One region of the Cellulosimicrobium sp. Marseille-Q8652 genome, then DNA from elsewhere that is predicted to be linked to it. Evidence: predicted binding sites of a transcription regulator. Region 1 holds the regulator's gene; the other holds the start of a gene.
What was found. The regulator HrcA, encoded in region 1, represses chaperone genes, less so after heat shock. The targets are predictions, from matches to a motif close to TTNGCACTCGNNNNNNNCGAGTGCNAA.

Region 1 (13,103 bases):
GACGAGGTTCCGCACGCGCCACCGGCCGCACGCGGGCACCGGAGCGTGCGGGTCGGCCCCCGGCACGCCGGCGAGGAACGCGCCCTGCAGCCGTCCGAGTAGAGCGAGCTCGTCGTCCATGGGGGGAGTATGCCCCGCGCCGGGGACACGGGAGCGGGGCGGCCCGCGCCGCCGGCGCGAGCCGTCGGACGGCGAGCACCGCGGCGACCCTCCCGCAGGACGTCAGGCCGCGAGCACCGCGTCGACCTCCCGCAGGAACGCGTCGAGGTCGTCCGGGTTGCGGGACGTCACGAGCGTGTACCCGCCCTCGTCGTCGCGCACGACCTCGCGGTCCACCCACGCCCCGCCCGCGTTGAGGACGTCGGTCTCGAGGGAGGGGTAGCTCGTGAGCGTCTTGCCCTCGACCGCCGCCGTCTCGACCAGGGCCCACGGCCCGTGGCAGATCGCCGCGACGGGCTTGCCGCCCGTGGTGAAGGCGCGCACGATCTCCATCGCCTCGTCCTCCAGGCGCAGGGAGTCGGCGTTGAGCGTGCCCCCCGGGACGAGGAGCAGGTCGTAGGACGCGGCGTCGACGTCCCCGAACGTGAGCTCCGGCGTCACCGAGCGGCCGGGGTCCTTGTCGCCCACGAGCGTCTGCACGTCGTCGGTGGAGACGGCGGCGACGTCCACGCGGGCGCCCTCGCCGCGCAGGTGGTCGAGCGGGACGACGAGCTCGTCCTGCTCGACGCCGTAGTTCGTGACGATCGCCAGCACGCGGCGGCCGGTCAGGTCCGTTGCGGGCACGGTGGTCTCCTCTCGTGGGGGGTTCTCCTTCCACGCTAGGTCGGCGACCGCGGTCTCGCAGGGCGAGGCGGTCCGTCCCGCCGGTGGGGGCACGCGTGGGACAATGGAGGTCCGTGTCGGCTCGCCGGACCACCGGCGTGACCGCCGACCGAGATTCGGGCCCACATCCGCCCGAGCCCACGCCTTCGCCGACGTCACAGGAGCGCACCCGCGTTGTCCCCGATCCCCAGCGCCGAGCTGAGCACCCGGATCCAGCCGGCGGCCACGCCGCCCGAGCTGATCCGCAACTTCTGCATCATCGCGCACATCGACCACGGCAAGTCGACGCTCGCCGACCGCATGCTGCAGCTCACCGGCGTCGTCGAGCCCCGCGCGATGCGTGCGCAGTACCTCGACCGCATGGACATCGAGCGCGAGCGCGGCATCACCATCAAGTCGCAGGCCGTGCGCATGCCGTGGGGGCGCGCCGACGCGTCGGGGGCCGACCAGGCGTACGCGCTGAACATGATCGACACCCCGGGGCACGTCGACTTCACGTACGAGGTCTCACGCTCGCTCGCGGCGTGCGAGGGCGCGGTGCTGCTCGTCGACGCGGCGCAGGGCATCGAGGCGCAGACCCTCGCGAACCTCTACCTCGCGATGGAGAACGAGCTCGAGATCATCCCGGTCCTCAACAAGATCGACCTCCCGGCGGCGCAGCCCGAGAAGTACGCCGAGGAGATCGCGGGGCTCGTCGGCGGCGACCCCGCGGACGTCCTCAAGGTCTCCGGCAAGACGGGCGAGGGCGTCGAGGTGCTGCTCGACCGGATCGTCGAGCGCGTCCCGGCCCCGGTCGGCGACGCCGACGCCCCGGCCCGCGCGATGATCTTCGACTCCGTCTACGACACGTACCGCGGCGTCGTCACCTACGTGCGCGTCATCGACGGCAACCTGAACCCGCGCGAGCGCATCGTCATGATGTCGACGCGCGCGACGCACGAGCTCCTCGAGATCGGCGTCATCTCGCCCGAGCCCATCATCACGAAGGGCCTCGGGGTCGGCGAGGTCGGCTACCTCATCACCGGGGTGAAGGACGTCCGGCAGTCGAAGGTCGGCGACACGGTGACGAACGCGGCGAAGCCCGCGACCGAAGCCCTCGGCGGGTACTCGGACCCGAAGCCGATGGTCTTCTCCGGCCTGTACCCCGTCGACGGCTCGGACTACCCGACGCTGCGCGACGCCCTGGACAAGCTCAAGCTCAACGACGCCGCCCTCAACTACGAGCCGGAGACGTCCGTCGCGCTCGGGTTCGGCTTCCGCGTGGGGTTCCTCGGCCTGCTGCACCTGGAGATCGTGCGCGAGCGCCTCGAGCGCGAGTTCGACCTCGACCTCATCTCGACCGCGCCGAACGTCGTCTACGACGTCACGCTCGAGGACGGCAGCGTCGTCAAGGTGACCAACCCGTCGGAGTTCCCGGGCGGCAAGATCAAGGAGGTCAGCGAGCCGGTCGTGCGCGCGACCATCCTGGCGCCGAGCGAGTTCGTGGGCACGGTCATGGGGCTGTGCAACGACCGGCGCGGGCAGATGCTCGGCATGGACTACCTCTCGGAGGACCGCGTCGAGCTGCGCTTCACGCTCCCGCTCGCCGAGATCGTCTTCGACTTCTTCGACCAGCTGAAGTCCCGCACGCGCGGCTACGCGTCGCTCGACTACGAGCCCTCGGGCGAGCAGGTCGCCGACCTCGTCAAGGTCGACATCCTGCTCCAGGGCGACCAGGTGGACGCGTTCAGCGCGATCGTGCACAAGGACAAGGCGTACGACTACGGCGTGATGATGACCGCCAAGCTCAAGGAGATCATCCCGCGCCAGCAGTTCGAGGTGCCGATCCAGGCGGCCGTCGGCGCGCGGGTCATCGCGCGCGAGACGGTGCGGGCCATGCGCAAGGACGTCCTCGCCAAGTGCTACGGCGGTGACATCAGCCGCAAGCGCAAGCTGCTCGAGAAGCAGAAGGAGGGCAAGAAGCGCATGAAGAACATCGGGTCCGTCGAGGTCCCGAAGGACGCCTTCATCGCGGCGCTCTCCTCGGACGGCGTGGGCGGCAAGGAGACGAAGGACAAGACGAAGAAGTGACGTCGCGGTGAGCCCGGCCCTCCCGGACGGCGAGCCCGTGCCCGACGACGGCGCCCTCCCCGCGTGGGTCGGTGACGCCGGTCCCGACGCGGCGGACGCCGGGGACGACGTGGCGGCGCGGGCGTTCGGCGTCTACCTGCACGTCCCGTTCTGCTCGGTGCGCTGCGGGTACTGCGACTTCAACACCTACACCGCGTCCGAGCTCGGGGGCGGGGCGAGCCAGGCGTCGTACGCGACGACGGCGCTGCGCGAGATCGACCTCGCGGCCCGCGTCCTGCGGGACGCGCGCGTCCCCGAGCGCCGGGTCTCGACGGTGTTCGTCGGCGGCGGGACCCCGACCCTCCTCCCGGCGGGCGACCTCGGCCGCCTCGTCGCGGGCGTCCGCGCGGCGTGGGGCCTCGCGGACGGCGCCGAGGTCACGACCGAGGCGAACCCCGACTCGGTCACACCGGGTTCGCTCGTCGAGCTGGCCGCCGCGGGGTTCACGCGCGTGTCGTTCGGCATGCAGTCCGCCGTGCCGCACGTCCTCGCGACCCTCGAGCGCACGCACGACCCCCGGCGCATCCCCGACGTCGTGCGCTGGGCGACCGAGGCGGGGCTCAAGGTCTCGCTCGACCTCATCTACGGCACCCCGGGGGAGAGCGTCGACGACTGGCGCACGAGCCTCGAGACCGCCCTCTCGACGGGTGTGGACCACGTCTCGGCGTACGCGCTCGTCGTCGAGCCCGGGACGAAGATGGCCGCCCAGGTGCGACGGGGGGACCTCGCCCTGCCGAGCGAGGACGACCAGGCGACGAAGTACGAGCTCGCCGACGAGCTGCTCACCGCGGCGGGCCTCGGCTGGTACGAGGTGAGCAACTGGGCCCGCACCGACGCCGACCGCTGCCGGCACAACCTCGCCTACTGGCGCGGCGACGACTGGTGGGGGATCGGCCCCGGCGCGCACTCGTACGTCGCGGCCCACCCGGGCGCGTCGCAGCCCGACGGTCGCACGGGCGTGCGCTGGTGGAACGTGAAGCACCCGCGCCGCTACGCGGCGCTGCTCGAGGCGGGCTCGAGCCCCGCGGCAGGACGAGAGCTCCTGACGCACGGCGAGGCCCACCTCGAGCGGGTCATGCTCCGGGTGCGGCTGCGCGAGGGGCTCGACCTGTCGGTCCTGTCCCCGGCGGGTCGTCACGCCGTCGCGGGGCTCGTCGCGAACGGGCTCCTGGACGGCCGCGCCGCCGTCGCGGGCCGCGGCGAGCTCACCCTGCGGGGACGGCTGCTGGCCGACACGGTGGTCCGGGAGCTCACGGCCGGGTGAAGCGGCGACGGACCCGGCGTTTCCTCTAGCGCACGTCACGGATTCCCGACAGGGTGTACCCGGCCGCCGGAAGGTGCGAAAGGCACGAGTCCTCCACACGACGCGCGACGTGCGCACCGGCGGTCGACGCACCGAACGAGGAGACGCGATGAGCGACACGAGCGCCGGCGGCCCGCCGCGCGACGAGAACGACCCGGGCGTGCCGCCGGAGCCGGGGACCCCCGACCTGCCCGGCCCCGCGCAGCCCGAGGCGCCGCAGGACCCGTACGCGGCGGACGGCCCGACCGCCCCGGCGCAGCCGGCCACCGACCAGCCGTACGGCCAGCCGGGCTACCCGCCGCCGGGGAACCCGTACGGCCAGCAGCCTCCGCCCGGACAGGCCTACGGCCAGCAGCCGCCGCCCGGACAGGCCTACGGCCAGCAGCCTCCGCCCGGACAGCCGTACGGCCAGCCGGGCTACCCGCCGCCGGGGCAGCCGTACGGGCAGCCCGGCTACCCGCCGCCCGGGTCGCCGTACGGGCAGGTCGACCAGCCCGTGCAGATCGGCGAGGCGTTCACCTACGGCTGGAACAGGTTCACCCAGAACGCGGGCGTCATCATCGGCGGCGTGCTGACGTACGTCGCCGCCCTGGCCGTGCTGAGCATCCTGTTCTACGCGCTGCTGATCGGCACGGCCGCGACGAGCATCGACCCCGTGACGAACGAGATCAGCACCTCGGGCGGCCTCGTCTTCGGGTTCGGCCTCTTCGCCTTCATCGCCGTGATGGCCGTGCTCGGCTTCCTCGTCCAGGGCGTCGTCGTCAACGTCTCGCTGCTCGTCACGCGCGGCAAGAAGCTCGAGTACGCCGACTTCTTCCGCCTGCCCAACCTCGGCAACGTGATCCTCGCCGCGCTGCTCCTGGGGCTGGCGATCGGCATCCTGAGCATCACGATCGTCGGAGGGATCGTCTTCGCGTTCTTCGCCCTCTTCACGATCTTCTACGTCATCGACAAGAACCTCGGCGTGCTCGACGCGTTCAAGGCGAGCTTCACGGTCGTGAGCAGGAACCTCGCGACCGTCCTGCTGCTGTTCCTCGCGGTCTACGCCGCGCAGATCATCGGCTCGCTGCTCTGCTACGTCGGCCTGCTGGTCGCGCTGCCCGTCGCGCAGATCGCCACCGCGTACGTCTACCGACGGCTCAACCAGGAGCAGCCCGTCTGACGGGGCGCTCGCACGACGAGAGGGAGGCGCCCGCCGGCGCCTCCCTCTCGCGCGTCGGGGGTCGTGCGGCGCGTCCGCGCGCGGTCGGCGGCCGGACCGGTCATCGTAGGAGCGAGGACGCCGTCCCGAGCCGGAACGAGGCAACCCCATGACACAGGATCCCGCCCACCCCAGCGACGAGCCCCGCCGCGACGGCCCCGAGGGTGCCGACGACGCGCCGGGGGCCGGCGCCGCCGCCCGGGCCGGCCCCGCCCCCGCGGCCCGGGGCGCCGGCCCGGCCCCCCCCCCCCCCGCGGGCTCCCCGCCGCCGGTCGCCGGGGCGCAGGCCGGCTACCCGCCGCCCGGGGCCTTCCCGCCGCCGACGCCGGGCCCGGAGGCCGGCTACCCGCCCTCGGCGGGCCCCGCACCGGGGTACCCGCCGCCCGCGCACCCCACGGGCGGGTACGCAGGACCCGTCTTCTCCGTCGGCGAGGCGATCTCCTACGGCTGGCGCAAGGTCACGTCCAACCTGCTGCCGTGGATCCTCGTCGCGCTGATCCTCATCGCGGTCACCGTGGCGTGGAACCTCGTCACCGGCAGCTTCGACCAGTTCCGGGAGGGGTACGACTTCGACGACACCAGCTTCGCGGCGCTCGGCGGGATCACTGTCACGAGCGTCGTGCTCTCGGTCGTCGGGACGGTCATCAGCTACCTCGTCACCGCGTTCCTGACGCGCGGCGCGCTCGACGAGTCGGCCGGCCGGCGGCCGGACGTCGCGGCCTTCTTCCGGATCGGGAACGTCGTCAACGTCCTGCTCGCCGCGCTGATCGTGGGGCTGCTCACCGGGATCGGGCTCTTCCTGTGCATCCTCCCGGGCATCGCCGTGGCGATCTTCTCGGCGTTCGTGTACTACTTCGCGCTCGACCAGCGCCAGGACGCCATCTCCGCGATCCGGTCGAGCTGGTCGGTCGTCGCGAAGAACTTCGGGTCGGTCTTCCTGCTCCTGCTCGCGCTGCTCGGCATCAACATCCTGGGCGCGATCCCGTGCGGGCTCGGCCTGTTCGTCACCATCCCGCTGAGCTACGTCGCCGTCGCGTTCGCCTACCGCCGCCTGACCGGGCAGGTGCCCGCCTGACCGACGTCGTCCACCGCCGCGGCCGGCGCCCTGCGGGGTGCCGGCCGCGGCGTGCTGGAGGGCCACCCCGACGGGTCAGGGCGCGGTGACGAAGTCGATGAGCTCCTCGACCCGGCCGAGCAGCGACGGCTCGAGGTCGGCGTAGCTCCGTACCGTCCCGAGGATGCGCTGCCACGCGCGCGCGACGTCGGCCTGGGAGCCGGCGGGCCAGCCGAGCTCGCGCAGGATCCCGCGCTTCCACTCGGTGCCGCGCTCGATCACGGGCCACCGGTCGAGGCCGACCCGCCCGGGCTTGACGGCCTGCCACACGTCGACGTAGGGGTGGCCCAGCACCAGGACGGTCCCCGTGGGCACGGTGCGCAGGGCCGCGTCGGCGATCCGCTGCTCCTTGCTCCCCGGCACGAGGTGGTCGACGAGGACGCCGACCCGCTGCTGCGGCGTCGGGCGGAAGTCGGCCAGCGCGTCGGCGAGGTTGTCGACGCCGTCGAGCAGCTCGACGACGACTCCCTCGACGCGCAGGTCGTCGCCCCACACCTTCTCGACGAGCTCGGCGTCGTGGTTGCCCTCGACCCAGATGCGGCTGCCGCGCGCGACGCGGGCCCGCTGCCCGGCGACCGCCCGCGACCCGGACGCGGTCCGTGCGGGTGCGGCGGGCGCCCGCGAGGTCACGGGCGCCGTCAGCACGACGGGCGCGCCATCGACCCAGAACCCCGGGCCGAGCGGGAACGTCCGCGTGCGGCCCGCACGGTCCTCGAGGACGACGACGTGCATGCCGCCGGACTTCTCGACGCGGACCACCGCCCCGACCCAGCCGGTCTGCACCTCCTCGACGACGAGGCCGCGCTCGGCCGCCTGGGGGCGCGAGACGGGGCGCGCACGGTGGTGGGGCGTGGCGGGGCCCCCGAGGACGTCGGATCCGTAGCGGTCTGCAGGCACGACGCAACCCTAGGTTCGCGGGGAGCGTCCCGCGGGCCTGCGACACGCGCGAGCGTGCCGGGCCGCGCGGTCCCGCCGGGCGGGCGGACCGGCTCCCCGGGTGGTACGACGGACCGGTGACCGAGACCCCGGAGCGCGAGCGGCACCGCTGGCACGTCCTGGCGGTGTGCCTCGCGGTGGGGTTCGTCACGACGCTCGACGTGTCCATCGTCAACGTCGCCCTGCCCTCGATCGAGGACTCGCTCGAGGCGGGTCCGAGCCAGCTGCAGCTCATCGTCGCCGGGTACACGCTCGCGTTCGGCCTCGCCCTGGTCCCGGCGGGCCGGCTCGGCGACGCCGGAGGGCGCCGTCGTCTCTTCATCGCCGGCCTGGTCGGCTTCGCGGTGTTCAGCCTCGCGTCCGGGCTCGCGCCCACGGACGAGCTGCTCGGCGTCGCGCGCCTGCTCCAGGGCGTGAGCGCCGGCCTGCTCAACCCTCAGGTCGTGGGCCTGATCCAGGAGCTCTTCGGGGGCGCGGAGCGCGGGCGGGCGTTCGGGCTGTTCGGCGCCACGGTGGGTGTCTCGACCGCGATCGGGCCCCTGCTCGGCGGCATCATCCTCGCGATCGCCGGCTCCGACGACGGCTGGCGCTGGATCTTCCTCGTCAACATCCCGGTGATCGCCGTGCTGCTGCCGTTCGCGTGGCGTCTCGTCCCGACGCCCGTGCGTCGACGCGGTCCACGGCGTCTCGACCTCGTCGGGCTCACCCTGCTCGCGGTCGTGACGGTCGCGGTCATGCTGCCGTTCGTCACGACGACGGGCCGCGGCGACGACCCCTCGCGCTGGTGGTGGCTCGCCCTCGGTGCGGCGGTGGGCGTCGTGGCGCTGGTGTGGGAGCGCAGGTACCAGCGGCGGACCGGGGCCGCGGTGCTCGACCCGGACGTGCTCGGGCTCTCCTCGTTCCGCAACGGTGCGCTGCTCGGCATGGCCTACTTCGCGGGCTTCACGGGGATCTTCCTCGTCGTCACGCTCTACCTGCAGGACGAGGTCGGGTACACGCCCCTGCAGTCGGGGCTCGTCGGCATGCCGTTCGCGGCGGCCTCCGGCGTCTCCGCCTGGCTGGCCGGGCGCGCGGTCGCGCGCCTCGGACGCCGCCTGGTCGTCCTCGGCCTGGTGCTCGTCCTGGCCGGCATGGTCGCCGCGGACTTCCTCGTGCGCACGCTCGGCGACGAGCCCGCCGTGATCGGCTGGGCGCTCGCCGCCGCGCTCCTCGTCGCGGGGACGGGCAGCGGCATGGTCATCGCGCCCAACCAGACGCTCGCGCTCGCCCAGGTCCCCGTCGCGAGCGGGGGCGTCGCCGGGAGCATGATCCAGGTGGGGCAGCGCATCGGGTCCGCGGTGGGCATCTCGGTGATCCTCTCGGTGTACTACGGCGGGCTGGCCGCCGGCTCCGACGCCGCCCGGGCGACGGGGCACGCGATGCTCGTCACCATCGGGCTCGTGGGCGTCGCGCTGCTCATCGGTCTGGTGGACCTGCGTTCGCGCGGAGCGGAGGACGGCTCGACCCGGGCGTCGGCCGCGTAGGATTAGCACTCGACGGGTGAGAGTGCCGACCCCCCGGGCGCGTGCAGCGCCGGGCGACGGCACGCGGGTGCGCAGGAGGTGGACGTGAGCGAGGAACGCCGGCTGGAGGTCCTGCGGGCGATCGTCGAGGACTATGTCCTCACGCGCGAGCCCGTGGGGTCGCGCGTGCTCACCGAGCGCCACGGCCTGGGCGTCTCGCCCGCCACGATCCGCAACGACATGGCCGCGCTCGAGGACGCCGGGTACATCGCGCAGCCGCACACCTCGGCGGGCCGCATCCCGACGGACAAGGGCTACCGGCTCTTCGTCGACCGCCTCTCCGGCGTCAAGCCGCTCTCCGCGCCCGAGAAGCGCGCGATCGAGACCTTCCTGTCCGAGGGCGTCGACCTCGACGACGTCATCGCGCGCGCCGGGAGGCTGCTCGCGCAGCTGACGGGCCAGGTCGCCGTCGTCCAGTACCCGTCGCTGCGCCGCTCCGGGCTGCGTCACCTCGAGCTCGTGCCGGTCGCCGAGGGGCGCCTGCTCGTCGTCATCATCACGGACACGGGGCGCGTGGAGCAGCGCACCCTCGAGGTCGGCAGCGTCCCGGACGAGGGCACGCTCGCCGAGGCCCGCGCGCGGCTCAACGCCGCGGCCGCCGGCAAGCGGCTCGCGGACCTCATCCCGGGTCTCGCGGAGGTCGCGGAGACGTTCCAGCCCGACGACGCCCCGCTCGTCCGGGCCGTCGGCGACCTCGTCGCGCAGACGCTCGCCGAGGAGAGCGAGGAGCGCCTCGTCCTCGCCGGGACGGCGAACCTGGCGCGTGCCGGCATGCGGTTCGAGCACGCGCTGCGACCCGTCCTCGAGGCGCTCGAGGAGCAGGTCGTGCTGCTCGGCCTGCTCACGGAGATGGCGGCCGAGTCCGGCGTGAACATCCGGATCGGTCACGAGAACCGGCTGGAAGGACTCGTGGAGACGTCCGTCGTGACGACGGGCTACGGTAACGACGGGGACACGGTCGCCCTGGTCGGCTCCATCGGTCCCACGCGCATGGACTACCCCGGGACGATCGCCGCCGTCCGTGCGGTCGCCCGGTACCTGTCGCGGGCGCTCGGCACGTGACCGGCCGCGCACCGACGACCACCGACCGACGATCGACGACCACCGACCCCCTCGGGCCCGACACCCGGCGCCCGGCACCAGCAGAGAGTGACGTGTGAGCGACTACTACGAGGTCCTCGGCGTGGCCCGCGACGCCAGCCCGGACCAGATCAAGAAGGCCTACCGCAAGCTCGCCCGCGAGCTGCACCCCGACGTCGCGGGGGAGGAGTCGGGCGACCGGTTCAAGGACGTCGCGCGCGCCTACGAGGTGCTCTCGAACCCGGAGAAGCGCCAGCAGTACGACCTCGGCGTGGACCCGACCGCCCCGGGCGGCGGAGCCGGCGGCCCGATGGGCGGCGGGTTCGGCTTCCAGGACATCTTCGAGACCTTCTTCGGCGGCGGCCAGGCGCAGCAGGGACCCATCCCGCGCGCGCGCCGCGGCCAGGACGCGCTCGTGCGGCTCGACATCGACCTCGCCGAGGCGACCTTCGGGGCCAAGCGCGAGCTCCAGGTCGACACCGCGGTCGTCTGCGGGACGTGCGGCGGCTCGTGCTGCCGCCCGGGGACGTCGCCGCGCACGTGCGACGTGTGCCACGGTCGTGGCACGGTCCAGCGCGTCGCGCGCTCGTTCCTCGGGCAGGTCATGACGAGCGCCCCGTGCGCCGCGTGCCAGGGCTTCGGCACGGTCATCCCGGAGCCGTGCGCGGAGTGCTCGGGCGAGGGCCGGGTCCGCAGCCGGCGCACGATCGCCGTCAACGTCCCCGCGGGCGTCGACACCGGCACGCGGATCAAGCTCACGTCGCAGGGCGAGGTCGGCCCCGCCGGCGGTCCGGCCGGCGACCTCTACGTCGAGATCCGCGAGCGCAACCACGACACGTTCGTGCGGCGCGGCGACGACCTGCACTGCACGCTCCAGGTGCCCATGACGGCGGCCGCGCTCGGCACCGTGCTGGAGCTCGAGACCCTCGACGGCCCGCAGGAGATCGACCTGCGTCCCGGCACGCAGCCGGGCCAGATCGTCACGCTGAAGAGCCTCGGCGTCGGTCACCTCCACGGCGCGGGACGCGGCGACCTCAACGTCCACATCGAGGTCCAGGTCCCCATGGCGCTCGACGAGGAGCAGGAGCAGCTCCTGCGCTCGCTCGCGGCGCTGCGGGGGGAGGAGCGGCCCGACCCGCGCCTGTCCGCCGCGCACCCGGGCGTGTTCTCGCGGCTGCGCGACAAGCTCTCCGGACGCTGACCGGTGCGCGTGAGCGAGCCGCGTCGATGAGCGCCCCCGTCTTCCTCGCCGAGACCGGCATCGACCGCGTCGCGCCCGGGGACCGGTACGTCCTCGAGGGCGCCGAGGGCCGCCACGCCGGGGTCGTGCAGCGCAAGGCGCGCGGCGAGCGCGTCGACGTCGTCGACGGCGCAGGCGTCCGCCTGCGCTGCGTGGTCGAGGACGCCGAGGCGGGCACGGTGACGCTGCTCGTCCAGGAGGTCGACCGCGAGCCGGCGCCCGACGTCGTCGTGACGCTCGTCCAGGCCCTCGCGAAGGGCGACCGGGACGAGATGGCCATCGAGGCCGCGACCGAGGTCGGCGTCGACGCCGTCGTGCCGTGGCAGGCGGAACGGTCGGTCGTGGTGTGGCGCGGGGAGCGCGCGGCGAGGTCGCGGGCGCGCTGGCTCGCGACGGTGCGCACCGCGACGAAGCAGGCTCGGCGGGCCCGCCTGCCGCACGTCGAGGAAGCCCTCGACTCCCGCGGGCTCGCGGTGCGCGCCGCGGAGGTCCGCGCCGCGGGCGGGCTCGTGCTCGTCCTCCACGAGGAGGCGACGACCGCGCTCGCCGACGTCCCGCTGCCGGACCCCGCGGCCGGCGCGACGTCGGCAGGCGCCGAGCCCCCGCAGGTGCTCGTCGTCGTCGGGCCCGAGGGCGGCATCTCCGAGCGCGAGGTCGAGTCGCTGACGGCCGCGGGGGCGGTGGCGGCCCGGCTGGGACCGCACGTCCTGCGCACGTCCACGGCCGGCCCCGTGGCCATCGCGCTCCTCGCGCAGCGGCTCGGACGGTGGGGCGTCGAGCCCGGCTGACCACCGCGCGCACGGCACCGCAGGTCCCGGGCGAACGCCCAGGCCGTGGGCTAGCCTCGGGCGCATGACGAGCACCGACACCGACTGCCTCTTCTGCCGGATCGTCGCGGGCGAGGTCCCCGCGACGGTCGTCGCGACGAGCGAGCGCTCGATCGCGTTCCGCGACATCGACCCGCAGGCGCCCGTGCACGTGCTCGTCGTCCCGCGCGACCACCACGGGGACATCGCGCAGCTCGCCGCGGCCGACCCCGAGCTGCTGAGCGACGTCGTCGCGCTCGCGGACCAGGTGGCGGGCGAGCTCGCGGACGGGCAGTTCCGCCTGATCTTCAACTCCGGCCCGCGCGCGGGGCAGAGCGTGTTCCACGTGCACGGGCACGTCATCGCCGGCGCCGAGCTGGGCTGGTCGCCCGCCTGATCCGCGCCCGCGCCACGGCGCCGCCGGAGACGGCGTGTGCGCGCTCCTGCCGCTCGGTACGATGGAGATGCCTGACGGCACGACCACCACGGCCCGAACGAAGGAGCGCAGCGGCGCAAGCCGGCTCATGACATCCCTGCCACGAGACACCGCACCCGGCTCGCCGGACGGAGGAACCACCGAGCACCGGGTCGAGCACCGCATCGTCATCCCGGGCCACGTCCCGATGGTCGCGCTCCTCGGCAGCGGCGACTCCGTGCTCCGCGCCGTCGAGGACGGGTTCCCCGCCGTGGACGTGCACGTGCGCGGCAACGAGATCGCCGTGACCGGCCCCGCCGGCGACGTCGCCCTCGCGTCCCGCCTGCTCGACGAGCTCGTCGAGGTCGTGGAGGCCGGCACCCAGCTCACCGCGGACGTCGTCCGCCGGTCGATCCGGATGCTCACGGCCGCGACCGCGTCGCGACCCGCCGAGGTGCTGACGTTCAACATCCTGTCGAGCCGCGGCCGGACGATCCGGCCGAAGACCGTCGGCC
Region 2 (16,086 bases), on a different contig from region 1:
CGTCGACCAAGGCGTTCCTCTCGCAGATCACCGCGGCGTACCTGCTGGGTCTGTACCTCGCGCAGCTGCGCGGGAACAAGTTCCCGGACGAGATCTCCGCGATCCTCGACGACCTGCGCGACATGCCGCGCAAGATCCAGACCGTCATCGAGCGCGGCGAGTACGTGCGGGCCACCGCGCGGTCGATGAAGGACGCGTCGTCGGTGCTGTTCCTCGGCCGGCACGTCGGGTTCCCCGTCGCGCTCGAGGGTGCGCTGAAGCTCAAGGAGCTCGCGTACATCCACGCCGAGGGCTTCGCCGCGGGCGAGCTCAAGCACGGGCCGATCGCGCTCATCGACGAGGGGCAGCCGGTGTTCGTCATCGTGCCGTCGCCGCGCGGGCGCGAGGGGCTGCACTCGAAGGTCATCTCCAACATCCAGGAGATCCGCGCACGCGGTGCGCGCACGCTCGTCATCGCGGAGGACGGCGACGACGCGGTGCGTCCGTACGCCGACGAGATCTTCTGGATCCCCGAGTCGCCGACGCTGCTCTCGCCCCTGCTCGCCGTCGTCCCGCTGCAGATCTTCGCCATGGCGCTCGCGACCGCGAAGGGCCTCGACGTCGACCAGCCGCGCAACCTCGCGAAGTCGGTCACGGTCGAGTAGACCGGTCACCACCGACCCGGTGCCCGTGGTCCGTCCGGTCGACCGGACGGACCACGGGACGAGGCCGGGACGCGCCGTAGGGTGGGCGCATGATCATCGGGGTGGGGATCGACGTCGTCGACGTCGCGCGGTTCATGGAGTCGATCGAGCGCATCCCTCGCCTGCGGGACAGGCTCTTCACGCCCGCGGAGCGCGACCTGCCGGCGTCGTCCCTCGCGGCGCGGTTCGCCGCGAAGGAGGCGATCGCCAAGGCCCTCGGCGCGCCGGGCGGCATGAAGTGGCACGACGCGACCGTGCACCGCGTCGTCGGAGGACCGCCCGAGGTCGAGATCACGGGGACCGTCGCGGCGCGCGCGGAGGAGCTGGGGATCCGCACGTTCCACCTGTCCATCTCGCACGACGCCGGCATCGCGTCGGCCATGGTCGTCGCGGAGGGCTGACGGGTCAGTCCTGCAGCGCCGGGACGACCTCCCGCTCGAAGAGCTCGATGCCGCTGCGGTCGTACGCCGCCTCCGCGAAGTAGGTGATCGCGTAGGACAGGCCGAGCCCGCGCAGCTCGGTGAGCTTCTCGACGATCTGCTCCGGCGTCCCGACGAGCGGGCCGCGCCGCGCCTTCTCGGCCTCCTCCGGCGCGCGGTCGGGCAGCGTCAGCGCGTAGTGCTCCTCGATCCACGCGATGCGGTCGTCGACCTCGGCCTCCGTCCCGCCGATGACCACGTTGTAGTTCGCGCTGCGCGTGATCTCCTCGAACGGCCGGCCGATCGCCTCGCAGTGCCCCCGCAGCACCTCGGACTTGTGCGCGAAACCCTCGGGCGAGCCGTCGAAGTTCGTGTACTGCGCGTGCTCGGCCGCGATGCGCAGCGTCTTCTTCTCGCCACCGCCCGCGATCCACAGCGGAGGCCCGTCGACCTGCAGCGGCAGCGGGGCGAGCCGCGCGCCGTCGACCTGGTAGTGCGCGCCGTCGAGCGTCGCGACGCCGTTCGTCCACAGCTGCTTGAAGATCTGCACGCCCTCGTCGAGGGCGGCGAGGCGCTCCCCGGCGCGGGGGAAGCCGTAGCCGTAGGCGCGCCACTCGTGCTCGTACCAGCCGGCGCCGATGCCCATCTCGACGCGGCCGCCGCTCACGACGTCGACCGTCGCCGCGACCTTCGCGAGGTAGGCCGGGTTGCGGTACGCCATGCACGTGCACATCTGACCGAGGCGGATGCGCTCGGTCGACGCGGCGAACGCCGCCATGAGCGTCCACGCCTCGTGGGTCGCCTCGTCCGTCGGCTCGGGGACGGTGTGGAAGTGGTCGTAGACCCAGAGCGACTCCCACGCGTTCGCGGCGCCGGGGAGGCCCTCGCCCGCGAGCGCGGTGTCGGCGTGGCGCGCGAGGGAGCGCATGGTCTCCCACTGGTCCGCGGGGTCGATGCCGACGAGGTCGAGCCGCCAGCCCTGGGGGATGAAGAGTCCGAATCGCATGACCGTCACCCTAGGCCGGGGCCGCCGTGCTCGCGTCCTTGGCCCGCCCGGTCTCGCCCTGCGGTCACGCGGTGCGGTGGGCAGGATGGCGGGATGATCGAAGCCTGGTCCGTCGCCGACGTCCGTGCCGCCGAGCAGCCGCTCCTCGACGCCGGGGTCCCGCTCATGGAGCGCGCGGCGTTCGCGCTCGCCACGGTCGTCGCGCGCGACGTCGCGCGCGCCAGGTCGGTGGTCGGTCCCGACGGCGGTCGGCGCGACGGGCGCGTGACCGGTGCCCGGGTGGTGCTGCTCGTGGGGCCGGGAAACAACGGCGGCGACACCCTCCACGCGGGCGCGTACCTCGCGCGCCGCGGCGCGCGCGTGACGGCGGTGCTCGCGAGCGAGCGGGTGCACGGCGAGGGGCTCGCCGCGCTCCGGCGTGCGGGCGGGACGGTGCTGGACGCCACCGCGTCGCGCGAGACGGCGGACCGTGCGGTCCCGGCCCCCCGCGCGGCACCGTCCGGCGTGCTCGACGCCGTCGTCGAGGAGGTGCGGCGCGCCGACGCGGTGCTGGACGGGCTCGTCGGCATCGGTGCGACGGGCGCGCTGCGCGGCGTCGCGGCCGACCTCGTGCGACGGCTCGTGGCCGCCCTCGACGGCGTGCCCCGCCGTCCGTGGGTCGTGGCGGTCGACGCCCCGAGCGGGGTGGGCGTGGACGACGGGACGGTGCCCGGGACCGTGCTGCGCGCGGACCGCACCGTGACGTTCGGTGCCGCGAAGCCCGGCCTCCTGCTGCCGCCCGCCGCGCAGGAGGTGGGCCACGGGGCGGTCGTGGACATCGGTCTCGCGCTCGGCACCCCCGGCGGGCCGTCCCCCGCCGTCCGGCGCCTCGAGCCCGAGGACGTCGCGGCGCTGTGGCCCGTCCCGGGCCCGACGGACCACAAGTACACGCGCGGCGTGCTGGGCGTCGTGGCCGGGACGCCGACCTACCCGGGGGCGGCCGTCCTCGTCACGACGGCGGCGGTCCGCACCGGCCCCGGCATGGTGCGCTACGCCGGACCCGACGACGTCACGCGCGCGGTGCTCGCCGCGCACCCGGAGGTGGTCCCGGGCGAGGGTCGCGTCCAGGCGTGGTCCGTCGGGTCCGGGGTGCCGGCCGCGCCGGGTGCGGGGCAGGACCCGGTGCCCGACGGCGGCCAGCACGACCGCATCCGGCGCGCCCTCGCGGCCGCGACGGGCCCGGACCGGGTCGCCGCGGTCGTCGACGCCGGGGCGTTGTCGCTCCTGCCCGAGCGCTGCCCGCCGTCCGTCGTCCTCACGCCGCACGCGGGCGAGCTCGCGACGCTGCTCTCCGCGCGCGGGGACGACGTCTCGCGGCGAGACGTCGACGCCGAGCCGTGGCGGTGGGCGCGGCGGGCGCACGAGCTCACGGGCGCCACGGTGCTGCTCAAGGGAGCGGTGACGCTCGTCGTCGGGCCGGGCGCCACGTGGTCGCAGGCCGACGCGCCGCCGTGGCTCGCGACCGCGGGCGCGGGCGACGTGCTCGCCGGGGTCCTCGGCGTGCTGCTGGCCGCGCACGGCGAGCGCGTCGTCGAGGAGCCGACGCTCGCGGCCGAGCTGGCCGCGGCCGCCGCGGTGGTCCACGGGCTGGCCGCGGAGCGCGCGAACCCCGGCGGTCCCGTCGCCGCGCTCGACGTCGCGGACCACGTGCCGCGCGTGGTCGCGGAGCTCCTCGCCGCGCGCTGACGGACCGTTCCGCCGTCGGCCCCCGCTCCGCGCGGCGCCTCCCCGCCGCCGCCGACGTGCGTCGGGGCGTCAGGCCGCCGGTACCGTGGGCGGGTGGTCCCCCTGCCCGTGCGCGACGGCCTCAACCCGACGCGCCTCGTCCTGCCGCACGACGCCGCGAGCGTCGCGCGCTGGACGCGCACGCTCGACTACGTGCGGCACCGCTTCCCCGACGACGCCGTGCGCCTCGCCGAGAAGGTCGCCGCGGGCGAGGTCGTCGACGGGCGCGGACGCCCCGTCGACGACCGCACGCCCTACGCGCCGCGGGGCTTCGTGTTCCTCTACCGCGACCCTCCCGTCGAGCCGGACGTGCCGTTCGAGATCCGGGTGCTGCACCGCGACCGGGACCTGCTGGTCGTCGACAAGCCCCACTTCCTCGCGACGATCCCGCGCGGCGCCCACGTGGAGCGCTCCGTCCTCGTGCGGCTGCGCCGCGACCTCGACCTGCCCGAGCTGAGCCCCGCCCACCGTCTCGACCGGGTCACGGCGGGAGTGCTGCTCCTCACCGTCCGCCCGCAGGTCCGCGGCGCGTACCAGGAGCTCTTCGCGCGCCGCGAGGTCCGCAAGACGTACGAGGCGGTCGCCCCGTACGACCCGTCGCTCGAGCTCCCCGTCACGGTCCGCAGCCGCATCGTCAAGCGGCGCGGCGTGATGCGCGCGGAGGAGGTGCCGGGCGAGCCCAACGCCGAGAGCCGCGTGGACCTCGTCGAGGCCGACGCGTCGCGCGGCCTCGCGCGCTACCGGCTCGAGCCCCACAGCGGCAAGACCCACCAGCTGCGGCTGCACATGGACCGCCTCGGCGTGCCGATCCTGCACGACAACTTCTACCCGGAGCAGTACGACGTCGCGCCCGACGACTACTCCCGTCCCCTGCAGCTCGTGTCGCGCTCGCTCCGGTTCACCGACCCCCTGGACGGCCGGGAGCGCCGGTTCGAGACCGACCGGGTGCTCGACGCCTGGTGAGCGCGCCGGTGACGCCCCCGCCCGAGTGAGAGAATCGTGGACCGTGAGCGACACCCAGCGCACGACCCCGGCCGGGCGGCCCGCCGGGACCAGCGGCGGACCCGACGCGCACGCCTACCCGGCGCGCGCCGTCGTCGACCTCGCGGCGATCCGGGACAACGTCCGGGCGCTCGCCGGGCACGCGCCGGGTGCCGACCTCATGGCGGTCGTGAAGGCGGACGCCTACGGGCACGGCCTCGTGCCGAGCGCGCTCGCCGCGCTCGCGGGCGGTGCGACGTGGCTCGGTGCCGCGCAGCCGAGCGAGGCGCTCGCGCTGCGTGCGGCGGGCGTCGGTCCCGACCGGGCGCGCGTGCTGACGTGGCTGTACCCGCCCGGCGCGCCGCTGCGCGCCCTGCTCGACGCGGACGTCGACGTGTCGGTCGCGGCGGGCTGGGCGCTCGACGAGGTCGTCGCCGCGGCGCGCGCGTCGGGCCGTACCGCACGCGTGCACGTCAAGGTCGACACAGGGCTCGGGCGCAACGGCGTCATGCCCGTCGACCTGCCCGCCGTCCTCGACGCGGCGGCCCGCGCGTCCGCCGAGGGTCTCGTGCGCGTCGTCGGCGTCTGGTCCCACCTCGCCTTCGCGGACGAGCCGGGCCACCCGAGCGTCGTCGCGCAGGCCGAGGTCCTCGACGAGGCCGTGCGCCAGGCCGAGGCGTCGGGAGCACGGCTCGAGGTGCGTCACCTCGCGAACTCCGCCGCGACCCTCACCGCGCCGCGGACCCACTACGACCTCGTGCGCCCGGGGCTCGCGGTCTTCGGGATGTCGCCCGTCCCGCAGGTCGGGCCGCCGCAGGACTTCGGCCTGCGGCCCGCCATGACGCTCGAGGCGCGGCTCGCCACGGTCAAGCACGTCGGCGCGGGCCAGGGTGTCTCCTACGCGCACGCCTACACGACGCAGCGCGAGACCGTGCTCGGTGTCGTGCCGCTCGGCTACGGGGACGGGATCCCCCGGCACGCGTCCGGCGGACCGCACGGTCCGACGGCGGCGCCGGGCGGCCCCGTGCTCGTCGGCACCGGGGCGACCGAGCGCGTGCTGCGCGTGCGCGGGCGCGTGTGCATGGACCAGGTGGTGCTCGACCTGGGCCCCGGCGCGAGGGAGCAGGCCGGCGACGTCGTGACGCTGTTCGGCGCGGGCGCCGGTCTCGAGCACGGCGGCACGCCCACCGCGGAGGACTGGGCGCGGGCCGCGGGGACCATCAGCTACGAGATCACCACCCGGCTCGGCGCACGCGTCCCCCGTGCGCACGAGGGGCTGGACGTGCTCGACGACGCCGCGCGAGCCCTCCTGGACCCCCCGACGACCGACCCGACCGCGCCCGAGAGGAACCCGGCACCGTGACCGACACCACCGTCCCCGCCGACGAGCCGCCCGTCGTCGTGCTGCCCGACGCCGAGGCCACCCGCGCGTTCGGCACCGCGCTCGCGGACGTCCTGCGCGCGGGCGACCTCGTCGTCCTCACGGGCGACCTCGGCGCCGGGAAGACCACGCTCACGCAGGGCATCGGCGCGGGGCTCGGCGTGCGGGGCCAGGTCGCGTCGCCGACGTTCATCGTCGCGCGCGAGCACCCGTCGCTCACGGGTGGTCCCGCTCTCGTGCACGTCGACGCGTACCGCCTGGGCTCGCTCGACGAGGTGGACGCGCTCGACCTCGACTCGAGCCTCGACGAGTCGGTGACCGTCGTGGAGTGGGGCAGCGGGCTCGTCGAGTCCCTCGCGGGCGACCGGCTCGAGATCGTCCTGGAGCGGCCGCGCGGCGCGGTCGGGGCCCGCGCCGGCGCGGGCCCCGTCGTGCCCGGTGCGGACGCGCACGACGACGCGCCCGAGGCCGGTGCGCGCCGCGTCGTCGTGCGGGCCGTGGGCGCGCGCTGGTCCGACCTCGACGTCGACGCGCTGGCCCGTGCCGCCGGCGTCCGGGTCGCGGCGGGCGCCGCAGAGCCGTCGGGCGACGCGGGCGAGCCGCCCGTGCGGTCGTAGGCTGGTTCCGTGGCCGTTCTCGCGCTCGACACCTCCGCGTCCGTGACCGTCGCCGTCGTCGGGGACGACGGCGCCCGCCTCGCCCGGCGCGAGGCGCCCGAGCGCCGCCGGCACGCCGAGGCGCTCGCCCCGCTCGTCGAGGAGGCGCTCGCGGAGGCCGGCGTCGACCGCGCGGACCTCACCGCGGTCGCGGTGGGCACCGGCCCGGCGCCGTTCACCGGGCTGCGCGTCGGTCTCGTCACCGCGCGGGCGCTCGGCTTCGCGCTCGGCGTCCCCGTGCTCGGGGTGCCGACCCTCGACGCGCTGGCGGCGCAGGCCGTGAGCGACCTCGGCCTCGCCCCGGACGACGAGGTCCTCGTCGCGACCGACGCCCGCCGTCGGGAGGTGTACTGGGCGCGGTACCGGGTCGTCGCGCACGAGGGCCCGCACGCCGTCCCCGTCGTGGAGACGGTGGCGGGGCCCGACGTCGCTCCGGCCGCGACGGTCGCCGAGCACGCGACGGGTGCCGTCGTCGTCGGGGAGGGCGCGTCGCTGTACGCCGACGTGCTCGACCTCGCGGAGGACGCCCCGCTCGTCCCCGACGCCGCGGTGCTCGCCCGGCTCGCGATCGCCCGGCGCGACGCCGGGGCGGACCAGCCCACCGAGCCGCTGTACCTGCGTCGTCCCGACGTCCAGGCGCCCGCGGGCGCGAAGCGCGTGAGCGACGCCGGGGCGGCCGCGGCGGCGCCCCGATGAGCGCGCGCCGGTACGAGATCCGTCTGCGCCCGCTGCGCGCGGCGGACCTGGACCGGGTGGTCGAGCTCGAGCGCGAGCTGTTCGGGCGCGGCGCGTGGACGTACGGCATGCTGGCCGACGAGCTCGCGGGACCGGGACGCTGGTACGTCGCCGCCGAGCCCGTGCGCCTGTACGCGGCGGGACCGCAGCCCGTCGTCGGGTACGCGGGCCTGTGGTTCGACGGCGACGTCACGCAGATCATGACCATCGGCGTCGACCCGGCGTTCCAGCACCAGGGCGTCGGCTCGACGCTCCTCGACGCCCTCGTCGCGCGCTCGCGCGAGCTGCGCGCGCACGCGGTGCTGCTCGAGGTGCGGGTCGACAACGACGTGGCGCTCGCGATGTACGCCAAGCACGGCTTCGAGCAGCTCGGCATCCGGAAGCGCTACTACCAGCCCGAGGGCGTCGACGCGTACACGATGCGGCTCGAGCTCACCCCGCTGGGCGACGACGACCCCGACTACGGCACCGCGTCGGACGCGGGCAGCGTCCTCGCGTGACGCCCCGGGAGCGGGTCCTCGTCGACGTGCGGGGCCTCGCGGCGGCGCTCGCCGCCGAGCGGCCTCCGGTCGTCCTCGACGTCCGGTGGGCGCTCGGCGTCACCGACGGGCGCGACCGGTACCTCGCGGGCCACGTGCCCGGCGCCGTCTTCGTGGACCTCGAGGCCGAGCTCGCCGCGCCGCCGTCGCCCGCCGCGGGCCGCCACCCTCTGCCCGACCCGCAGGACCTTCAGGACGCGGCCCGGCGCTGGGGCGTGCGCGGCGACCGGGGCGTCGTCGTCTACGACACCGTCGGGGGCACGTCGGCGGCTCGCGCGTGGTGGCTCCTGCGGTGGGCGGGCCACGACGGCGTGCGTCTCCTCGACGGCGGCCTCGCGGCGTGGGAGCGCGCCGGGCTGCCGGTCGAGGCGGGCGAGGTGCGCGCGGAGCCGGGCGACGTCGTCGTCACCCCGGGCGCGCTGCCGGTCCTCGACGCCGACGGCGCGGCCGGCCTCGCGGCGGCGGGCGTGCTGCTCGACGCCCGGGCGGGGGAGCGGTACCGCGGCGAGGTGGAACCCGTCGACCCGCGCGCGGGTCACGTCCCGGGCGCGCTGAGCGCGCCCACGACCGCGAACCTCGGTGGCGACGGGACGTTCCTCGACGACGCGGCGCTGCGCGGTCGGTTCACGGCCCTCGGGGTCGTGCCCGGCACGGAGGTCGGGGTGTACTGCGGCTCCGGCGTCACCGCCGCGCACGAGGTCGCGGCGCTCGCGGCGATCGGGGCCGACGCGGCGCTCTACGCCGGCTCGTGGTCGCAGTGGTCGAACGACCCGGCCCGGCCCGTCGAGACCGGGCCGGGCGCGTAGTCGCTCAGACGACGGCGATCGCCTGCTCGGGCGCGAGCCGCGGGGAGCGCGGGTAGGCGGTGCCGTGCCCGTCGGCGACGCCCACGTTGATGACGAGGAGGGACCTCCACCCGCTGTCGGCGAAGAACTCCGCGTCGATGCCGTCGCGGTCCATGCCGTTCATCGGGCCGGTCGCGAGGCCCGCGGCGCGCAGCCCGACGACGAGGTAGCCGGCCTGGAGCAGGGCGTTCGTGCGGGCCATGTCGTCGCGGACGTCCGGCGCGCCGGCGAGGCTCTCGCGCATGCCGGGGACGTGGGGGAACAGGACGTCCATGTGCTCGTGGAAGGCGGGGTCGTACGCGACGACGAGGGACAGCGGCGCGTTCGCGACGCGCTCCTTGTTGCCGTCGGCCATGTGCGCGACGAGGCGCTCCCGGGCCTCGGGCGTGCGCACCGCGAGCACGCGCAGCGGCAGCGTGTTCATCGCGGTCGGGCCCCACTTGACGAGGTCGTAGACCGCGGCGAGCTGCTCGTCGGTCACCTCGGCGGCGGTGAAGTCGCGCGCCGTCCTGGCCTCGCGGAAGAGGCGGTCGGCCGTGGCGTCGTCGATCTGCAGGGCGGCGGGGGCAAGAGTTTCGGTGCTCATGCCCCGAGCAACAGTCAATTCTTCAACCATCTTCCCGGCAGAGCGTGTGACGTGGGCGACAGCCCGGCCACGTCCGCGCGCGCGACTACCCTGGACCCATGCTCTCTCCTGTGGCCACGGACGGTGGCGAGCCGCTCGTCCTCGGCATCGAGACGTCGTGCGACGAGACCGGGGTCGCCCTGGTCCGCGGTCGCGAGCTCCTGGTCGACACGGTCGCGAGCTCGATGGACGAGCACGCGCGGTTCGGCGGCATCATCCCGGAGGTCGCCTCGCGCGCCCACCTCGAGGCGATGATCCCCACGCTCGAGCGCACGCTCGGCACCGCCGACGTCGACCTGTCGGAGGTCGACGCGATCGCCGTCACGGCGGGACCCGGGCTCGTCGGCCCGCTGACGATCGGTGCGTCCGCGGCGAAGGCGCTCGCCCTCGCGCTCGGCAAGCCCCTGTACGGGGTCAACCACGTCATCGGGCACGCTGCCGTCGACGAGCTGGTCCACGGTGCCTTCCCCGAGCGCGTGATGGCCCTGGTCGTGTCCGGCGGGCACAGCTCGCTCCTGCTCGTGGACGACGTCGCGACGTCGGTGACCGAGCTCGGCTCGACGCTCGACGACGCCGCGGGGGAGGCGTTCGACAAGGTCGGGCGCCTCCTCGGCCTGCCGTACCCCGGCGGCCCGCACATCGACCGGCTCGCTCGCGAGGGCGACCCCGCCGCGATCCGTTTCCCGCGCGGTCTCACGGCGCGCAAGGACCAGGAGAAGCACGCCGACGACTTCTCCTTCTCGGGCCTCAAGACGGCGGTCGCGCGGTGGGTCGAGGCGCGGCAGGACGCCGGGCTGGAGATCCCGGTGCACGACGTCGCGGCGTCCTTCGCGGAGTCCGTCGCCGACGTCCTCACGGCCAAGACGCTCGCCGCGTGCGAGCGGCACGGCGTCGACACCCTCGTGGTCGGGGGCGGCTTCTCGGCGAACTCGCAGCTGCGCGACATGGCGGCGAAGCGCTGCGCCGAGGCGGGCGTCGAGCTGCGCATCCCGCCGATCCGGTACTGCACGGACAACGGCGCGATGATCGCGGCGCTGGGGTCCGCGGTCGTGCGGGCCGGCGTCGCGCCGTCGCGCCTCGACATCGGCGTCGACTCGTCCATGCCGCTGACGACCGTCACGGTCTGAGCCGCCGTCCGCCACCGCGGACGGATCAGAGCGGGCGGCCCGCCCGCATCTCGGCGACCAGCGACCGCACGACGGCGTCCAGCTCGCCGCCGTTGCGCCGGGCGACGGCGCGCTGGCGCTGGTACGACGCCCCGCGCCGCAGGATCGTGCGGACCCCGTCGAGCTCGTCGAGGCACCCGAGCCGCGCGGCCACGGGCTCGAGCTCGGCGAGGAGGCGTGCCACCGCGTCGGTGACGAGCTCCTCGTTCCCCGCACGGTCGAGGATGATGATCGCGTCCATGCCGTAGCGCGCCGAGCGCCACTTGTTCTCCTGCGCGAACCACGGGGGGAGCGTGGGCAGCTCGCGGCCCTCGTCGAGCAGCGTCGAGAAGTGCTCGACGAGGCAGTGGGTCAGGGCGGCGAGGGCGAGGAGCTCCGTGACGTTCGTCGTGCCGTCGCAGATGCGGGTCTCCAGCGTGCCGAACCGGGGCGCCGGGCGCAGGTCCCAGCGGATCTCGCTGAAGTCGTCGATCACCCCGGTGTGCAGCATGTCGGCGACGTAGCCCTCGAGGTCGGGCCACGCCTCGAACTGGAAGGGCAGGCCCGCGGTGGGCAGCTGCTGGAACATCAGCGCACGGTTCGACGCGTACCCCGTGTCCTTGCCGCCCCAGAAGGGGGAGCTCGCCGAGAGCGACTGCAGGTGCGCGAAGCACGTCAGCATCGCGCGCTGGATCGGCAGCACCTTGGCGCGGTCCTCGATGCCGACGTGCACGTGGACCCCGTAGATGAGCATCTGCCGACCCCACCACTGGGTGCGGTCGATCAGGGTGGTGTAGCGCTGCTTGTCCGTGACCTTCTGCTGCGCCCAGCGCGCGAACGGGTGCGTGCCCGCGCACATGAGCTCGACGCGCAGCGGGTCCGTGACGGCGCGGATCTCGTCGATCGAGCGCTCGAGGTCCCTGCCCGCCTCGCCGACCGTCCGGCGCACCCCGCTGACGACCTCGACGGTGTTGAGCAGGAGCTCCTGCTTGATCGACGGGTGCTCGCCGCCGCCCGCCGGGCGGACGGCGTCGAGCACGGTCCGCGCGACCTGCCTGAGGTCGCCGGAGTCGGCGTCGACGAGCGCGAGCTCCCACTCGAGACCGACGGTCGAGCGCTCGGAGCGCGCGAAGGGGATCTCCACGGCCTCAGCCCTCCCGCCCGGTGGTCGTGACCCGGTCGAGGGGGTCGACGACGAGCACGCGCTGCTGCCCCCCGACGCGCGTCAGGACCACCGTGGCCTCGGCGTCCCCGGTGAGCGCGAGCTGCTTGCGCAGCTGCTCGGGCGTGACGGCCGTCCCGCGCTTCTTGACCGTGAGCCGCCCGACGCCGCGCTCGCGCAGGTACGCGCGCAGCCGCTTGAGGCCGAACGGCATCGTGTCGAGCACCCGGTACCCGCGCGCGAGCCCGGCCGCGAGACCGTTCTCGCCCACCGGGGCGGGCGTGTCCGTCGTGACGTACGCGATGGTCCGGTCGAGGAGGCGCCCCTCGAGCTCGGCCGCGGCGTGCCCCACGAGGCCGGCCCGGATCACCGCGCCGTCCGGCTCGTACAGGTAGTGCCCGACGTCGCCCGCCTCGGGCGCGACGTCCTCGTCGCCCGGCCGGTGCGCGAGCGACCGGGCGACGGTGTGCTCGGTCCCGTCGGCGTCGGTCCGCGTGGTGAGGACGAGCGCGGCGCGCCCCGGCCCCGCGGGGGCCAGCGGCCCGAACCACAGCGCGGCCTCCACGACGTCGCCGTCGACCGACACCCACTCGGTCTCCGCGTCGGCCGGCAGTCCGTTGTGGGAGATGCCCGGTCCGACCTTGATCCCCACGGCCGGGACCCGGTCGCGCACGGCCCACACGGCGTCGAGCGGCGGCGCGTAGGCGTGCGGGTCGAAGACCCTCGACCCGGAGCGCGTGCGCCGCGCGGGGTCGGCGTAGACGCCCTCGACACCATCGGCCGCGAGGTCGAGCGCGAGACCGTCGCCGTGGCGCACCTCCGCCTCGGGGAAGTGGCGGAGGTTCACGGTCGCGAGGGCCGCGGTGAGCTCGTCGACGTCCGTCGCCAGAACGTGGAGGCCGGTCCCGGCGAAGGCGAGCGAGTCGGCCCCGATGCCGCACGTGAGGTCGGCGACCTTCGTGACACCGGCCCCGAGGTACCGCTGCGCGTGCCGGGCGGCGACGACGAGCCGGGTGGCCTGCTCGAGGCCCGCCTGGGTGAAGAGCATGCCGTCGGCGAACGCCCCGAACTTGGCGCGCGCGGCCGCCCGCAGGCGCGACTGCGTGAGCGCCGCCGCCGCGAGGTCGGGGTCCACGCCCTTCGCGCGCAGCCCCGCCGACAGCACGAGCGCCTGGTGCTCGTCGTAGGGCGGCAGCGCGCCGAGCAGGGCCCAGCCCTCGGGGCTGAGCAGCTTCGACAGTGCGGCGGCGTCCATGCGTCGATCCTTCCACGGACGTGCGGGCCGGTGCGCCCGGGGGCCGGTGGGGACACGCTGGCACTCGCCTTGACCGAGTGCTAACCGCGACCTAGATTGGGCAACGGGTCGGCGCCGTCAGCGACGGTGGCGACCCGACGAGCGACCCGGCTGCCGGCACCCGCGACGACGGCCAGCCACGGTGCGCTCGACCCAACCGTCAGCAGTTCTCACAGCGAAAGGGGAGGTCCGACGTGTCGGTCCCCATCAAGCCGCTCGAGGACCGGATCGTCGTGAAGGCCCTCGAGGCCGAGACCACGACCGCATCCGGCCTGGTCATCCCGGACACCGCCAAGGAGAAGCCCCAGGAGGGCGAGGTCCTGGCCGTGGGTCCGGGCCGTGTCGACGACAACGGCAACCGCGTCCCCCTGGACGTGACCGTCGGCGACAAGGTCATCTACAGCAAGTACGGCGGCACCGAGGTCAAGTACGGCGGCGAGGACTACCTCGTCCTGTCCGCGCGCGACATCCTCGCCGTGGTCGTCGGCTGACCCAGCCGGCACCGAACGCCACAGGGCCCCGCGACCGTCATGGTCGCGGGGCCCTGTCGTGCCGCCGACGGGTCGCCCCACCCGCCGCGGCGTGCCGGCGCGCTCGTGGTGAGCGCGCGCACCGACCGGTCTGCCGTGCCGCTGCGGTGCGTCGTCGGACCGCAGCGGTCAGCCGTCTGGTGTCAGCCCGTCTTGCGCGCGGACCCGGCGAGGATCGCCGCGCGCTCGTCCTCGCTCAGCCCGCCCCACACGCCGTAGGGCTCGCGCACGCGCAGCGACTGCTCGCGGCACTGCATCATCACGGGGCAGCTGTGGCAGATCGCCTTGGCGGCCTCCGCGCGTCGTCGCCGCGTCGAGCCTCGCTCGCCCTCGGGGTGGAAGAACAGCGTGTCGTCCTGATCGCGGCACGAACCCTGGTACTGCCATTCCCAGAGTTCCATCACCGGTCCGGGGAGCCTCGAGATCTCTGCCATGGCGAACAACCTACAAGCGTTGCAGGGGTTGTTCAAGTCCCTGTGTCGATCTCGTGAATCCGCAGGTCGTGGCGAGGTCTCCCCGCACATGTCTCCAGCATCGCGTCAGCGACCGCCCACGCGGGCGCGACCACGGGCCCGGAGCGGCCGGCGGCGCGATGCCTCGGCGCTCTGGCGCGTTCGTCCGCGCTCTGAACAAGTGCTGCACAGCGCGCGACGCGAACGAGGTCACGGTGTGGTCGAGGTGGGGTCCGGCGAGTGGCGGGACCTGGTCGTGATCGGCAGAATCGATCCATGACCTCCGTGCGGTCCGCCCCCGACCCCGAGGGAGCCCGACCGACCATGTCCCACAGTCCCGGTCTCGCCGTCGCCGTCGTCGCCCGACGCCTCGGCGTCGCTCCGGCGACCCTGCGCACCTGGGACAGGCGCTACGGGCTGGGCCCCTCCGAGCACCAGGCAGGTTCGCACCGTCGCTACACCGACGACGACGTCGCGCGCCTGTTCATCATGCGGCGCCTCACGCTCGAGGGCGTGGCGCCGGCCGACGCCGCCCGGAACGCCCTCGCGGCCGACGGCGACGAGCTCGCCGCCCACCGGGGGGCGAACGTCGCCCTGGAGGCGGCGGAGAGCCCCGACGGCGCCCAGGACGACCTCGACGACGCGGACGAGCCGGACGACGCGGGCGACCGGGCGTCCGTCGCGACGGTGCCCCGCACCGCCGGGCCGCGGCCCTTCCTGCGTGCCGTCACGGGCGGGGACAAGCGCGAACCCGCCGCTCCCCAGCTCGGCGGGCTGCGCGACGCCCGGCCGGTGACGGTCTCCGACGCGGTCGACGCCGCCATCGCGTACGACCAGCGCACGTGCGACCGCCTGCTGCGCATCCCGACGGGGACCGACCCGGCCGACTGGTGGTCCGACCTCGTCGAGCCGGCGCTCGAGCGCCTCGCGGAGCGGACGGTCCTGGCCACGTCCGGCGAGGTGCCCGAGGTCGTCCTCGCGAACGCGACGCTCGGGGCCCTGCGCGAGTACACCCAGGCGCGCGAGGACGCGATCGTCGCCGCGGGCGGGCCCCCGCGCAACCACCCCAGCCGGATGCGACGCATCGTGCTCGTGTTCGCCGCGCCGGACGAGCCGCTGCCCCTCGCCGCGCACGCGCTCGCGGCCGCGCTCGGCTCGCACGGCGCGATGGCGCGGATCGTCACCGGCCCGGCCAACGTCCACCGCACGCTCGAGCTCGTGACGATGGTCCGGCCCGCCGCCGTCGCGATGGTGACGACGCAGACGCGGCCCGACCTCGGCATCGTCCACGCGACGTTCGAGGCGAACCCCGGGCTCCCGGTGTTCGTCGGACTGCCCAGCGACGACGTCGCGGCCGACCTCCCGCTCGCGCCCACGGTGCACCGCGTCCGGAGCTTCCCGGGGCTGCTGCACGAGCTCCTCGCCGTGGTGCGCTGACCGCCGCGCCCTGCCGGCCCGGGGCGCCGCCGTTCCCGTCCCTGGCGCGCCCGCGACGGGAATACCGAGGGGGCGTGCGGCGTAGAATCCTGGTGTGACCGCCTCGCCCGCCCCCGGTTCCACGCCCGCCCCCTCGCCCGCGCCCGGGCACGACCCGTTCGGCTTCCTCGGCCTCACGTACGACGACGTGCTGCTGCAGCCGGGGTACTCGGACCTGGCGCCGTCGGAGATCGACACGACGACCCGCCTCACGCGCGAGATCTCGATCCGCGTCCCGCTCGTGTCGGCGGCCATGGACACGGTCACGGAGTCCCGCATGGCGATCGCCATGGCGCGGCAGGGCGGCATCGGCGTGCTGCACCGCAACCTGTCCATCGAGGACCAGGCGTATCAGGTGGACCTGGTGAAGCGGACGCAGACCGGCATCATCTC

Region 2: groES (co-chaperone GroES) is a predicted target of HrcA. The motif match lies at 13,254-13,280, and genes of this name have one in related genera.

What each region holds. Positions count from the first base shown of each region.
Region 1 is NZ_CBCOPS010000002.1:849,434-862,536, forward strand. Features, by position in the region: gene ACWPWV_RS13610 (maleylpyruvate isomerase family mycothiol-dependent enzyme) at 1-120, opposite strand, end outside; gene ACWPWV_RS13615 (type 1 glutamine amidotransferase domain-containing protein) at 223-783, opposite strand; gene lepA (translation elongation factor 4) at 997-2,892, shown strand; gene hemW (radical SAM family heme chaperone HemW) at 2,900-4,195, shown strand; gene ACWPWV_RS13630 (hypothetical protein) at 4,344-5,396, shown strand; gene ACWPWV_RS13635 (hypothetical protein) at 5,545-6,510, shown strand; gene ACWPWV_RS13640 (DUF3097 domain-containing protein) at 6,586-7,446, opposite strand; gene ACWPWV_RS13645 (MFS transporter) at 7,563-9,008, shown strand; gene hrcA (heat-inducible transcriptional repressor HrcA) at 9,093-10,109, shown strand; gene dnaJ (molecular chaperone DnaJ) at 10,204-11,328, shown strand; gene ACWPWV_RS13660 (16S rRNA (uracil(1498)-N(3))-methyltransferase) at 11,355-12,155, shown strand; gene ACWPWV_RS13665 (HIT domain-containing protein) at 12,220-12,570, shown strand; gene ACWPWV_RS13670 (PhoH family protein) at 12,698-13,103, shown strand, end outside.
Region 2 is NZ_CBCOPS010000001.1:373,991-390,076, reverse strand. Features, by position in the region: gene glmS (glutamine--fructose-6-phosphate transaminase (isomerizing)) at 1-644, shown strand, start outside; gene ACWPWV_RS01690 (holo-ACP synthase) at 734-1,084, shown strand; gene ACWPWV_RS01685 (LLM class F420-dependent oxidoreductase) at 1,089-2,108, opposite strand; gene ACWPWV_RS01680 (bifunctional ADP-dependent NAD(P)H-hydrate dehydratase/NAD(P)H-hydrate epimerase) at 2,202-3,833, shown strand; gene ACWPWV_RS01675 (pseudouridine synthase) at 3,927-4,835, shown strand; gene alr (alanine racemase) at 4,879-6,216, shown strand; gene tsaE (tRNA (adenosine(37)-N6)-threonylcarbamoyltransferase complex ATPase subunit type 1 TsaE) at 6,213-6,851, shown strand; gene tsaB (tRNA (adenosine(37)-N6)-threonylcarbamoyltransferase complex dimerization subunit type 1 TsaB) at 6,861-7,586, shown strand; gene rimI (ribosomal protein S18-alanine N-acetyltransferase) at 7,583-8,125, shown strand; gene ACWPWV_RS01650 (sulfurtransferase) at 8,122-8,970, shown strand; gene ACWPWV_RS01645 (malonic semialdehyde reductase) at 8,975-9,595, opposite strand; gene tsaD (tRNA (adenosine(37)-N6)-threonylcarbamoyltransferase complex transferase subunit TsaD) at 9,694-10,761, shown strand; gene ACWPWV_RS01635 (glutamate--cysteine ligase) at 10,787-11,923, opposite strand; gene ACWPWV_RS01630 (THUMP-like domain-containing protein) at 11,928-13,196, opposite strand; gene groES (co-chaperone GroES) at 13,430-13,726, shown strand; gene ACWPWV_RS01620 (WhiB family transcriptional regulator) at 13,909-14,199, opposite strand; gene ACWPWV_RS01615 (MerR family transcriptional regulator) at 14,542-15,654, shown strand; gene guaB (IMP dehydrogenase) at 15,749-16,086, shown strand, end outside.